DNA from 4 places in the Streptomyces sp. NPDC088246 genome. Region 3 is predicted to be linked to each of the others. Evidence: riboswitches for the same ligand, from Rfam matches in the RefSeq annotation. Region 3 holds a riboswitch; each other region holds the start of a gene.

Region 1 (2,194 bases), on a different contig from region 3:
CGCCGATTCCGACGACGACCGCTCCGGCCGGGATCGTGCGGCCGTCCGCAAGGATCACCCGGCCGGGTTCGATGCGGGCGACCCGGGCCCCGGTGAGGAGTTCGGCGCCGCTCTCGGCGTACCAGGCGGTCATCGGGGCGGCGACCTCGGCGGGCATGGCGCCCGCGAGGGGCCGGTCGGCGGCCTCGACGACGGTGACCTCGCAGCCCGCGGCGCGGGCCGCGGTGGCGAACTCGGCGCCGATCCAGCCCGCGCCGACGACCACGACGCCGTGCTGCCCGTCGAGTACGGGCCGCAGCCGTGCCGCGTCGTCGAGGGTGCGCAGCAGATGGACGCCGGGAACGCCCTCGGCGCCGGGCAGGACAACCGGTTCGGCGCCGGTCGCGATCACCAGGACGTCGTATGCAACGGGTCCTGACGGGGTGTCCAGCTCATGCGCGCCCGGCCGCACACCGGTGACTTCGCGACCCAGCTGCAGATCGATGTCCAGCGCCTCGAAGTCGACGTCGAAGGCGGAGTCCTCGGCCTTGCCGAGCAGTACCGCCTTGGACAGCGGGGGCCGGTCGTAGGGCTGGTGCGGTTCGGCGCCGATCAGGGCGACGGAGCCGGTGAAGCCCTGTTCCCTCAGGGCCACCGCCGTCTGCACGCCGGCCATGCCCGCGCCGACGATGACGACGCGGCGCCCTGCCTGCCGGTCCGGCTGCTCTGACTGCTGCTGCTCGCTCACCCGTACACCTTAATCATCTGACTGATCGTCAGGAAGGGGGAAGCTCTTCGACCGTGCTCGTACCGCTGCCCTCCTGCGACTCCCACTCCCACCGCTCGTCCAGCCGGACCCGGCCGTCCGCGAGGTCGACGACGGTGGAGACACAGTGACCCGAGGATGTCGTGCCGTGCTGCTTCAGCTGGACGGAGGGGGCACCTCCCATGCCTTTGAGGCCATGGGGGAGGAAGCCGAGGGTGTCGTCGACGCGAGTGCCTACGAGATTGCCGCGGACCACGTCGCCGCCCGCGTACTCGGCCCAGATCCGGCCGTCCTTCTCGTGGTACGTGAAGCGGGTACGGGTACCGACCTGGCCCGGGGCCTGGTCGGCGACCGGTGCCAGGACGAGTCCGTCGAGCGAACGGGCCACGGTGGCTGCTCCCTCACTGGGTCCGGGTGGCTGGGTTTAGGGTGGCCAACGTAAAACACTCGCGGGAGCCCGGACGCACCGGGCTGAGAGGGAGGCTGGGCGGCCTCCGACCGTACGAACCTGATCCGGGTCATGCCGGCGAAGGGAGGGGCTGGACGCCCATGCGTTCTTCTCGGAACGGAAACGGATCCGACGTCCTTGTCATCGGGGGCGGGATCATCGGTCTGGTGACCGCCTGGCGGGCCGCGCAACGCGGACTGCGCACCGCGGTCGTCGATCCCGAACCGGGTGGCGGAGCCGCCCGGGTGGCCGCCGGCATGCTGGCCGCCGTCACCGAACTCCACTACGGCGAACAGATGCTGCTGGGCCTCAATGTCGCCTCGGCCGCCCGCTATCCGGCCTTCACGGCCGAGCTGGAGGCGGCGAGCGGACAGGAGACCGGCTTCCGCGCCTGCGGCACCCTGGCCGTCGCACTGGACTCCGACGACCGTACCCATCTGCGGGAACTGCACACCCTGCAGCAGCGTTCGGGCCTGGAGTCGGAGTGGCTCACCGGCCGAGAATGCCGCCGCCTGGAGCCGATGCTCGCGCCGGGCGTCCGCGGCGGTCTGCGGGTCGACAGTGACCACCAGATCGATCCCCGCCGGCTGGCCGCCGCACTGCTGACCGCCTGCGAGCGGGCCGGGGTGGTCTTCCACCGCGGATGGGTGGAGCGCCTGGCGGTGATACGCGACCGGGCCGCCGGAGCCGTGCTCGCCGGGGGTACGGAGCTCGCCGCCGACCAGGTCGTGCTCGCCGCGGGCAGCCTCAGCGGCCGGCTCCCGGGACTGCCGGACGAGGTCGTGCCGCCGGTCCGGCCGGTGAAGGGGCAGGTGTTGCGGCTGACCGTGCCCGCCGCGTACGCACCGTTCCTCACCCGGACGGTCCGGGCCGTGGTCCGGGGAAGCCACGTCTATCTCGTACCGCGCGAGAACGGCGAACTGGTCGTCGGCGCCACCAGCGAGGAGATGGGGTGGGACACCACCGTCACCGCGGGCGGCGTCTACGAGCTGCTGCGGGAC
Region 2 (2,194 bases), on a different contig from region 3:
GGCCGACGGCTGAACGGCCATGTGCCGAGATCATCCGCCCGGGCATCCTCGCCGCGCCATGCCCGGCCGTGTCTGGGACGAGCCCCCGGCCGGGCAAGGGAGATCGTGGGATCGTCGCCGGTCACGGCGATCTCGTCTGCATGCTGTGCCAGTTCCACCACCGGCTCGGTCTGGGTGTCCCGCTCCCGAAACCGCACGTCGCCCCGCCTTCGCTGGAAAGATTCGGTCCATGAACGACAGCACCCCTGCCCAGAGGGCCCGCGAGCTGCTTACCCAGGCATCCCAGCACCCGGTTGCCAGTCCTCAGCGTGACGCGCTGGTGGTCGAAGCCGCCGTGTGGGCACGGCTGGAGCACGCAGCCGTCATGGAGCATCACGCAGCCGTCATGGAGCATCACACGGCCGCAGCGGTCGACATCGAGTCCGCCCTGGCCTCGTTCGCCGACCCCGTGCAGAAACTCGGCAGGGAGGTCGGCAACCTGACCGAGCACATCAAGCTCAGCCAGAAGTGAGCGAGCACGCGGAGGGAGGGCATCGCGGTGGTCACGTGCCGCGATGACGGTGAGGCGCTGGGGCAGGCCGCGCGGCGGGCTGCCCTTCGAGACCGCTGAACGCCGATTCGGGGAAGGCTCCGTCCTCGCGCGGTGCACCGACGGTCTCCTCCAGGCACCGGACCGGGACATGGGCGCCGAGCGCGACCAACTGCCCCGCACCATGGCCGGCCCCGTACGACCGCTCGAGCGGCTCTGCGGTGCCGTGGCGACCACCCGGCTGTCAGGTCCCCGATCCGGTGACGCGGCCCTGCTCCTTGCCCGCCCCCGCGTTCTGGAAGCAGGACGAGCCGTCCGCCGGGAGCTGCCGGTCGACCCCGCGCAGGTCGCCCGCGCCCGTACCCTCACCACCCGTCAGCTTGCCGACCGGGGGTGTGGAACCCCCCGTCCTCACCCCAGAGCTGATGGTCAGTCAGCTGGTTGGCCCATGAGGTCTCCGACGGCAGTCCCAGCGCCCCGCACCTGCGCTGCGCGCACCAGCGACGAGGGCGGCCGCGGACTGTTCCCGGTGGCCCGGCTCGCCTCCCGTTGGGGCGCCCACTCCGACCGCGACGGCAAGACCGTCCGGGCCGGGCAGCCCCTTGTTCCTGTCGGAGATCCTTTTGGAGTACCCGCTCCCGGCGATGTGAGGGCCGGAGCGATCGGGTTACTCTGTCCGTCGTACCGGACACGGGGTGCCCCATCCGAGGGCTGAGATCACACCCGTCGAACCTGAACCAGTTCGTACTGGCGGAGGGATGTCTTCCATGCCTTTGGCGCATGTATCCGGCGGTCTGCCCGCCGACGGCCGACAGGCCGTCTTCGACGGACGGATGCCGGCGGCCCCCGGCGACCTCCGTGTCGAAGCGCACGGTATAGAACCGGTCCCCGAGAGCAACCGATACGGCGGTCCCGGACGCCTGTTCACCGTATGGTTCGCTCCCAATCTGACCATGACCGGCGTGTTCACCGGAACCGTCGGCATCGCCCTCGGCCTGGACTTCGCATCCGCGCTCACCGCCGTCGTGCTGGGCACCGTCCTCGGCGCGGTGCCCACCGCCTACCTGGGCACCTGGGGGAGCCAGACCGGTGCCGGGCAGCTGCCGCTGGCCCGGCTCGCCTTCGGCCGCGGCGTGGCGGTGCCCGGCATCCTGCAGTGGCTGTCCTCGGTCGCCTGGGACGCGCTGATCGGGCTGTTCGGCGGGGACGCGCTCGCGCGGCTGTGCGGCTGGCCGTTCTGGCTCGGTGTCCTGGTCATGCTGGTGGCCCAGGGCGTTCTCGGCGTGCTGGGCTACGAGGCCATTCACCGGCTTCAGATCGTCATGACCTTCGTGCTCGCGGCCGCATTCGTGCTGATCGCCTGGCGGCTGCTCGACGGTGTCCACCCCGCCGGCAGCGGCACCGCGCACGGCGCCGACCAGGTCGGTGCGTTCGTCCTGACCAGCACCATCGCGCTGAGTCTGACCCTGTCCTGGGCCCCATACGCCAGCGACTTCAGCCGCTACCTGCCCCGCACCACCTCGCGCCCACGCATGTTCGGGTGCACGCTGCTCGGCCTTGTGGTGTCCTTCGTGGCCGTCCAGACACTCGGCCTGTGGGGTGCCTCGGTGCTGACCGACCAGACCGCCACGGGCGTGGACGAGCTGCTGGGCGGTGGGGCGCTGG
Region 3 (2,194 bases):
CAGAGCTCCTCGAAGTGCTCGTACAGGAACGACTCCTTGTGGTGCGCTAGGCACCAAGCCGCCATGATCGAGCCGCCGCGGGAGACGATGCCGGTCTTGCGGCGGGCGGTCAGGGGGACGTACGGCAGGCGCACGCCGGCGTGGACCGTCATGTAGTCGACGCCCTGCTCAGCCTGCTCGATGACGGTGTCCTTGTAGATCTCCCAGGTCAGCTCCTCGGCCCGCCCATCGACCTTTTCGAGGGCCTGGTAGAGGGGAACGGTGCCGATCGGCACGGGGGAGTTGCGCAGAACCCACTCACGGGTGGTGTGAATGTTGCGGCCGGTGGAAAGGTCCATGACCGTGTCGGCGCCCCAGCGCGTCGCCCATGTCATCTTCTCCACCTCCTCCTCGATGGAGGACGTCACCGCGGAGTTGCCGATGTTGGCATTGACCTTCACCAGGAACCGCTTGCCGATGATCATCGGCTCGATCTCGGGGTGGTTGACGTTGGCCGGCAGCACGGCCCGGCCTGCGGCGATCTCCTCGCGCACCACCTCGGGTTCGATGTTCTCCCGGATTGCCACGTACTCCATCTCCGGGGTGATCTCGCCCCGGCGGGCGTACGCGAGCTGGGTCACCAGCTGCCCGTCCCGGCTTCGTCGGGGCAGGCGCGGGCGGCCGGGGAAGACCGCGTCGAGGTTGCGCAGCCCTTCCCCAAGCTCTCCGCTTCGCTCGAGCAGGGGAGACCCCATTCGCGGCGAGGTGTGCTTGAGCCCGTCGTCCTCGGGGCGGGCGGGGCGGCCCGGGTACTCCTCGGTGTCGCCGCGCGCGATGATCCAGCTCTCGCGCAACGGTGCGAGCCCGCGACGGACATCGGTCTCGGTGGTGGGATCGGTGTACGGGCCCGACGTGTCGTACAGCGCCACGTCCTTGCCGTTGGTGAGGTGCACCTGACGGACCGGCACCCGGAGGTCCGGGCGTGAGCCCTGGACGTATCCCTTGTGCCAGCCGATGGACTTCCCGGCCTCGTCGCTCTGGTTCGAGGCAGGCGTGCGTGCGTCCGATGTGGTCATGAGACCTACTCCCTACGCCGGCATTACCCGGTAACAGGTTCGGCGGTCGGCGCAGCCTCTCCCGTACGGATGTACGGATATCAGCGCCCTCTCAGCCCGGTGCTCCGAGCTCCCGCGTGTGCAAAGGTTCCTCCACGCTAGCGCCCTGCCCGGCGTAATGAACAGAGGGCCCTTCTCTTCTTGCGATGATCGGCCGGTGACGTCCCCCCATACCGGCCCCGAACGGCAGGGCCATCAGCACGGCCACTCCCACAGCCATGGCCCTGCCGAGCCCGTATCCAAACATCTGCGCAAGGTCATCGCGGCCGTGCTGATCCCGTTCGCCACCGCGGTCGTCGTCGGCCTGGCGGTGCTCTGGCCGGGCGGCGCGCCCCCGCACGAGCGGACCGGTGTCGGCTTCGACCGGCAGACCCAGCAGGGAAAGGTGGTGAATATCGACAAAGTGGACTGCAAGGACGTGAATGCTGCCCAGGCACCCATCAGCGGCGAAACCACCCCGCCGCCGGGTAGCGGTCCCGGGCTGTGCGAGCAGGCCACCGTCGAGGTGACGACCGGTCACGACAAGGGCCGGACCTTCGTCGAGATCGTCCAGCCGGACGCACCCCGTCAGTTGCGCGAAGGGCAGGGCGTGGTCGTGGCGTACGCCCCCGACGCACCCCGTGATCTGCAGTACTCGGTGACGGATGTGAACCGGAAGTTCCCGATGACGCTGCTGGCCGGGATCTTCGCCCTGGTCGTGATCGCGGTGGGCAGGATGCGTGGGGTGATGGCACTGGTCGCACTCGCCGTGTCGTTCGCCGTGCTGACCCTGTTCATTCTCCCGGCCATCCTCCAAGGCTCGAATCCACTGCTCGTCGCGGTGGTCGGGGCCAGTGCGATCATGCTGATCGCGCTCTACATGTGCCACGGCCTGACCGCCCGCACGTCGGTCGCGGTGATCGGCACACTGATCTCACTGCTGCTGATCGGGCTGCTCGGGTCGCTCTTCATCGGCTGGGCAAGCCTGACCGGCAACACCGACGACAGCACCGGCCTCATCCACGGCCTGTACCCGCACATCGACATGAGCGGCCTGCTGCTGGCCGGTGTCATCATCGGCTCGCTCGGGGTGCTCGACGATGTGACGGTCACCCAGACAT
Region 4 (2,194 bases), on a different contig from region 3:
GCCCCTCCCCGTGCCCGCTCTTCCCGTGCTCGCTCTTCCCGTGCTCGCTCCTCCCGCCCGCGTCCGTTCCGCGTACGGGAGTCTTCGCTACTTCACTACGAGCGAGGACCACGACTGAACCCACTGCTCACGGTTCTTGGAAATCTCGTCGGGGGCGACGGTCGTCGGCCTGTCCACCGTCGCGCCGAACTTCGTGAAGAGTTCCGGCAGTTCCGCACTCTTGGTGACCGGGTTGACGAACATGTTGAGTGGCATGTCCTCCTGGAACTTCTTGCTGATCAGGAAGTCCAGCAGGGCCTTGCCGCCCGCCTCGTTCTTCGCGCCGTCCAGCAGACCCGCGAACTCGATCTGACGGAAGCAGGTCCCGGTGGCGACCCCGGTCGGGGCCTCGGCCGGCTGCGGCTTCGCGTACAGCACCTCGACGGGCGGGCTGGAGGCGTACGAGACGACGAGCGGCCGGTCGGCCTTGGCCTTCTTGCCGCCCGCGGAGCCGGAGAACTCCTCGTTGTACGCCTGCTCCCAGCCGTCGACGACCTTGACGCCGTTGCTCTTCAGCTTCTTCCAGTAGTCCTGGTAGCCCTTCTCGCCGTAGGTGGCGATGGTGCCGAGGAGGAAGCCGAGGCCGGGCGAGGAGGTCCCGGCGTTCTCCGTGACGAGGAGGTTCTTGTACTCGGGCTTCGCCAGGTCGTCGAAGGACCGAGGCGGCGCAAGCTTCTTGTCGGCGAAGTACTTCTTGTCGTAGTTGATGCAGATGTCGCCGGTGTCGACCGGGGTGACCCGGTGCTCGGCGTCCAGTTGGATGCCGGCCGCCACCTGGTCGAGGCCCTTCGCCTCGTACGGCATGAAGAGACCGCTGTCGAGAGCGCGGGAGAGCAGGGTGTTGTCGACGCCGAAGAACACATCGCCGCGCGGGGAGCCCTTGGTCAGGATCTCCTGGTTGAGCGCAACACCCGCGTCACCGCTCTTCAGCACCTTGACGGTGTAGCCGGTCTCTTCCGTGAACTCCTTGAGCACATCCTTGGAGGCGTTGAAGGAGTCATGGCTGACGAGAGTCACGGTCTTCGAGCCGGAGCTCTTCGTGGAGCCGGAACCGGAGTCCGACTCGCCGGAACTCCCGCATCCGGCAAGTGCCGTGACACCGAGCGCGGCGACGACAGCCGTCGCCGCAAGCTGCTTGGTTCTGCGTGTGGTGCTCATTGTGGATTCCTCCTGGGTTTTGGCCAGGAAGAGACGCGGCCCCACCCCTGGAGAAGCGGGCAGGGCGCAACAGCATGAGTTGATGACCGAACTTCCTACCCGGAATGACCCGGGCGAGGTTCAGAGGGTCTGCGGCCGACCTGTTCTCGGTGCCGCACTCTCAGCGCTGTGGCGCTCCCCTGTCGGAATATGAAGTTGATTTCAGGCCCAGGCTACACGGGCCGTTCCGGCCTCAGCGCTCGGCTGCCGCCAACTGCCCGCAGGCCCCGTCGATCTCCTGACCGCGGGTGTCCCGCACGGTCACCGGCACTCCGTGTGCCGCGATCGCCTCGACGAACGCCTTCTCGTCCTCGGGCCGCGAGGCGGTCCACTTGGAGCCGGGCGTCGGGTTCAGCGGGATCAGATTGACGTGCACACGCTTGCCCTTGAGGAGCCGGCCGAGCCGGTCACCGCGCCACGCCTGGTCGTTGATGTCCCGGATCAGCGCGTACTCGATGGAGATGCGGCGGCCGGACTTCTCCGCGTACTCCCACGCGGCGTCCAGCACCTCGCCCACCTTCCAGCGCGTGTTCACGGGGACGAGCGTGTCGCGCAGCTCGTCGTCCGGTGCGTGCAGGGAGACGGCGAGGCGGCACTTGAAGCCCTCGTCGGCGAAGCGGAGCATCGCGGGCACCAGGCCCACGGTGGAGACGGTGATCCCGCGCTGCGAGAGCCCCAGCCCATCCGGTTCCGGGTCGGTCAGCCGGCGGATCGCGCCGACCACCCGGTTGTAGTTGGCCAGCGGCTCGCCCATGCCCATGAAGACGATGTTGGAGAGCCGCGCCGGACCGCCGGGGACCTCCCCGTCGCGCAGCGCGCGCATGCCGTCCACGATCTGGTGGACGATCTCCGCGGTCGACAGATTGCGGTCGAGACCGGCCTGTCCCGTGGCGCAGAACGGGCAGTTCATCCCGCATCCCGCCTGCGACGAGATGCACATCGTCACCCGCTCCGGGTA

Evidence for each region. Region 3 has a riboswitch for thiamine pyrophosphate ahead of thiC (phosphomethylpyrimidine synthase ThiC). Riboswitches for the same ligand answer to the same signal wherever they lie in the genome.
Region 1: another riboswitch for thiamine pyrophosphate. It lies ahead of thiO (glycine oxidase ThiO); the one in region 3 lies ahead of thiC (phosphomethylpyrimidine synthase ThiC).
Region 2: another riboswitch for thiamine pyrophosphate. It lies ahead of ACIPEK_RS27045 (purine-cytosine permease family protein); the one in region 3 lies ahead of thiC (phosphomethylpyrimidine synthase ThiC).
Region 4: another riboswitch for thiamine pyrophosphate. It lies ahead of ACIPEK_RS02980 (thiamine ABC transporter substrate binding subunit); the one in region 3 lies ahead of thiC (phosphomethylpyrimidine synthase ThiC).

The regions. Positions count from the first base shown of each region.
Region 1 covers NZ_JBIURV010000003.1:342,362-344,555, forward strand. Annotated here, with positions in the region: gene ACIPEK_RS06720 (NAD(P)/FAD-dependent oxidoreductase) at 1-727, opposite strand, end outside; gene ACIPEK_RS06725 (hypothetical protein) at 756-1,133, opposite strand; TPP riboswitch at 1,185-1,297, shown strand; gene thiO (glycine oxidase ThiO) at 1,295-2,194, shown strand, end outside.
Region 2 covers NZ_JBIURV010000021.1:81,710-83,903, forward strand. Annotated here, with positions in the region: gene ACIPEK_RS27030 (alpha/beta hydrolase) at 1-13, shown strand, start outside; gene ACIPEK_RS27035 (hypothetical protein) at 230-511, shown strand; gene ACIPEK_RS27040 (hypothetical protein) at 774-944, opposite strand; TPP riboswitch at 1,211-1,305, shown strand; gene ACIPEK_RS27045 (purine-cytosine permease family protein) at 1,297-2,194, shown strand, end outside.
Region 3 covers NZ_JBIURV010000014.1:15,550-17,743, reverse strand. Annotated here, with positions in the region: gene thiC (phosphomethylpyrimidine synthase ThiC) at 1-1,055, opposite strand, end outside; TPP riboswitch at 1,048-1,181, opposite strand; gene ACIPEK_RS20360 (YibE/F family protein) at 1,252-2,194, shown strand, end outside.
Region 4 covers NZ_JBIURV010000002.1:91,981-94,174, forward strand. Annotated here, with positions in the region: gene ACIPEK_RS02980 (thiamine ABC transporter substrate binding subunit) at 88-1,197, opposite strand; TPP riboswitch at 1,272-1,388, opposite strand; gene rlmN (23S rRNA (adenine(2503)-C(2))-methyltransferase RlmN) at 1,430-2,194, opposite strand, start outside.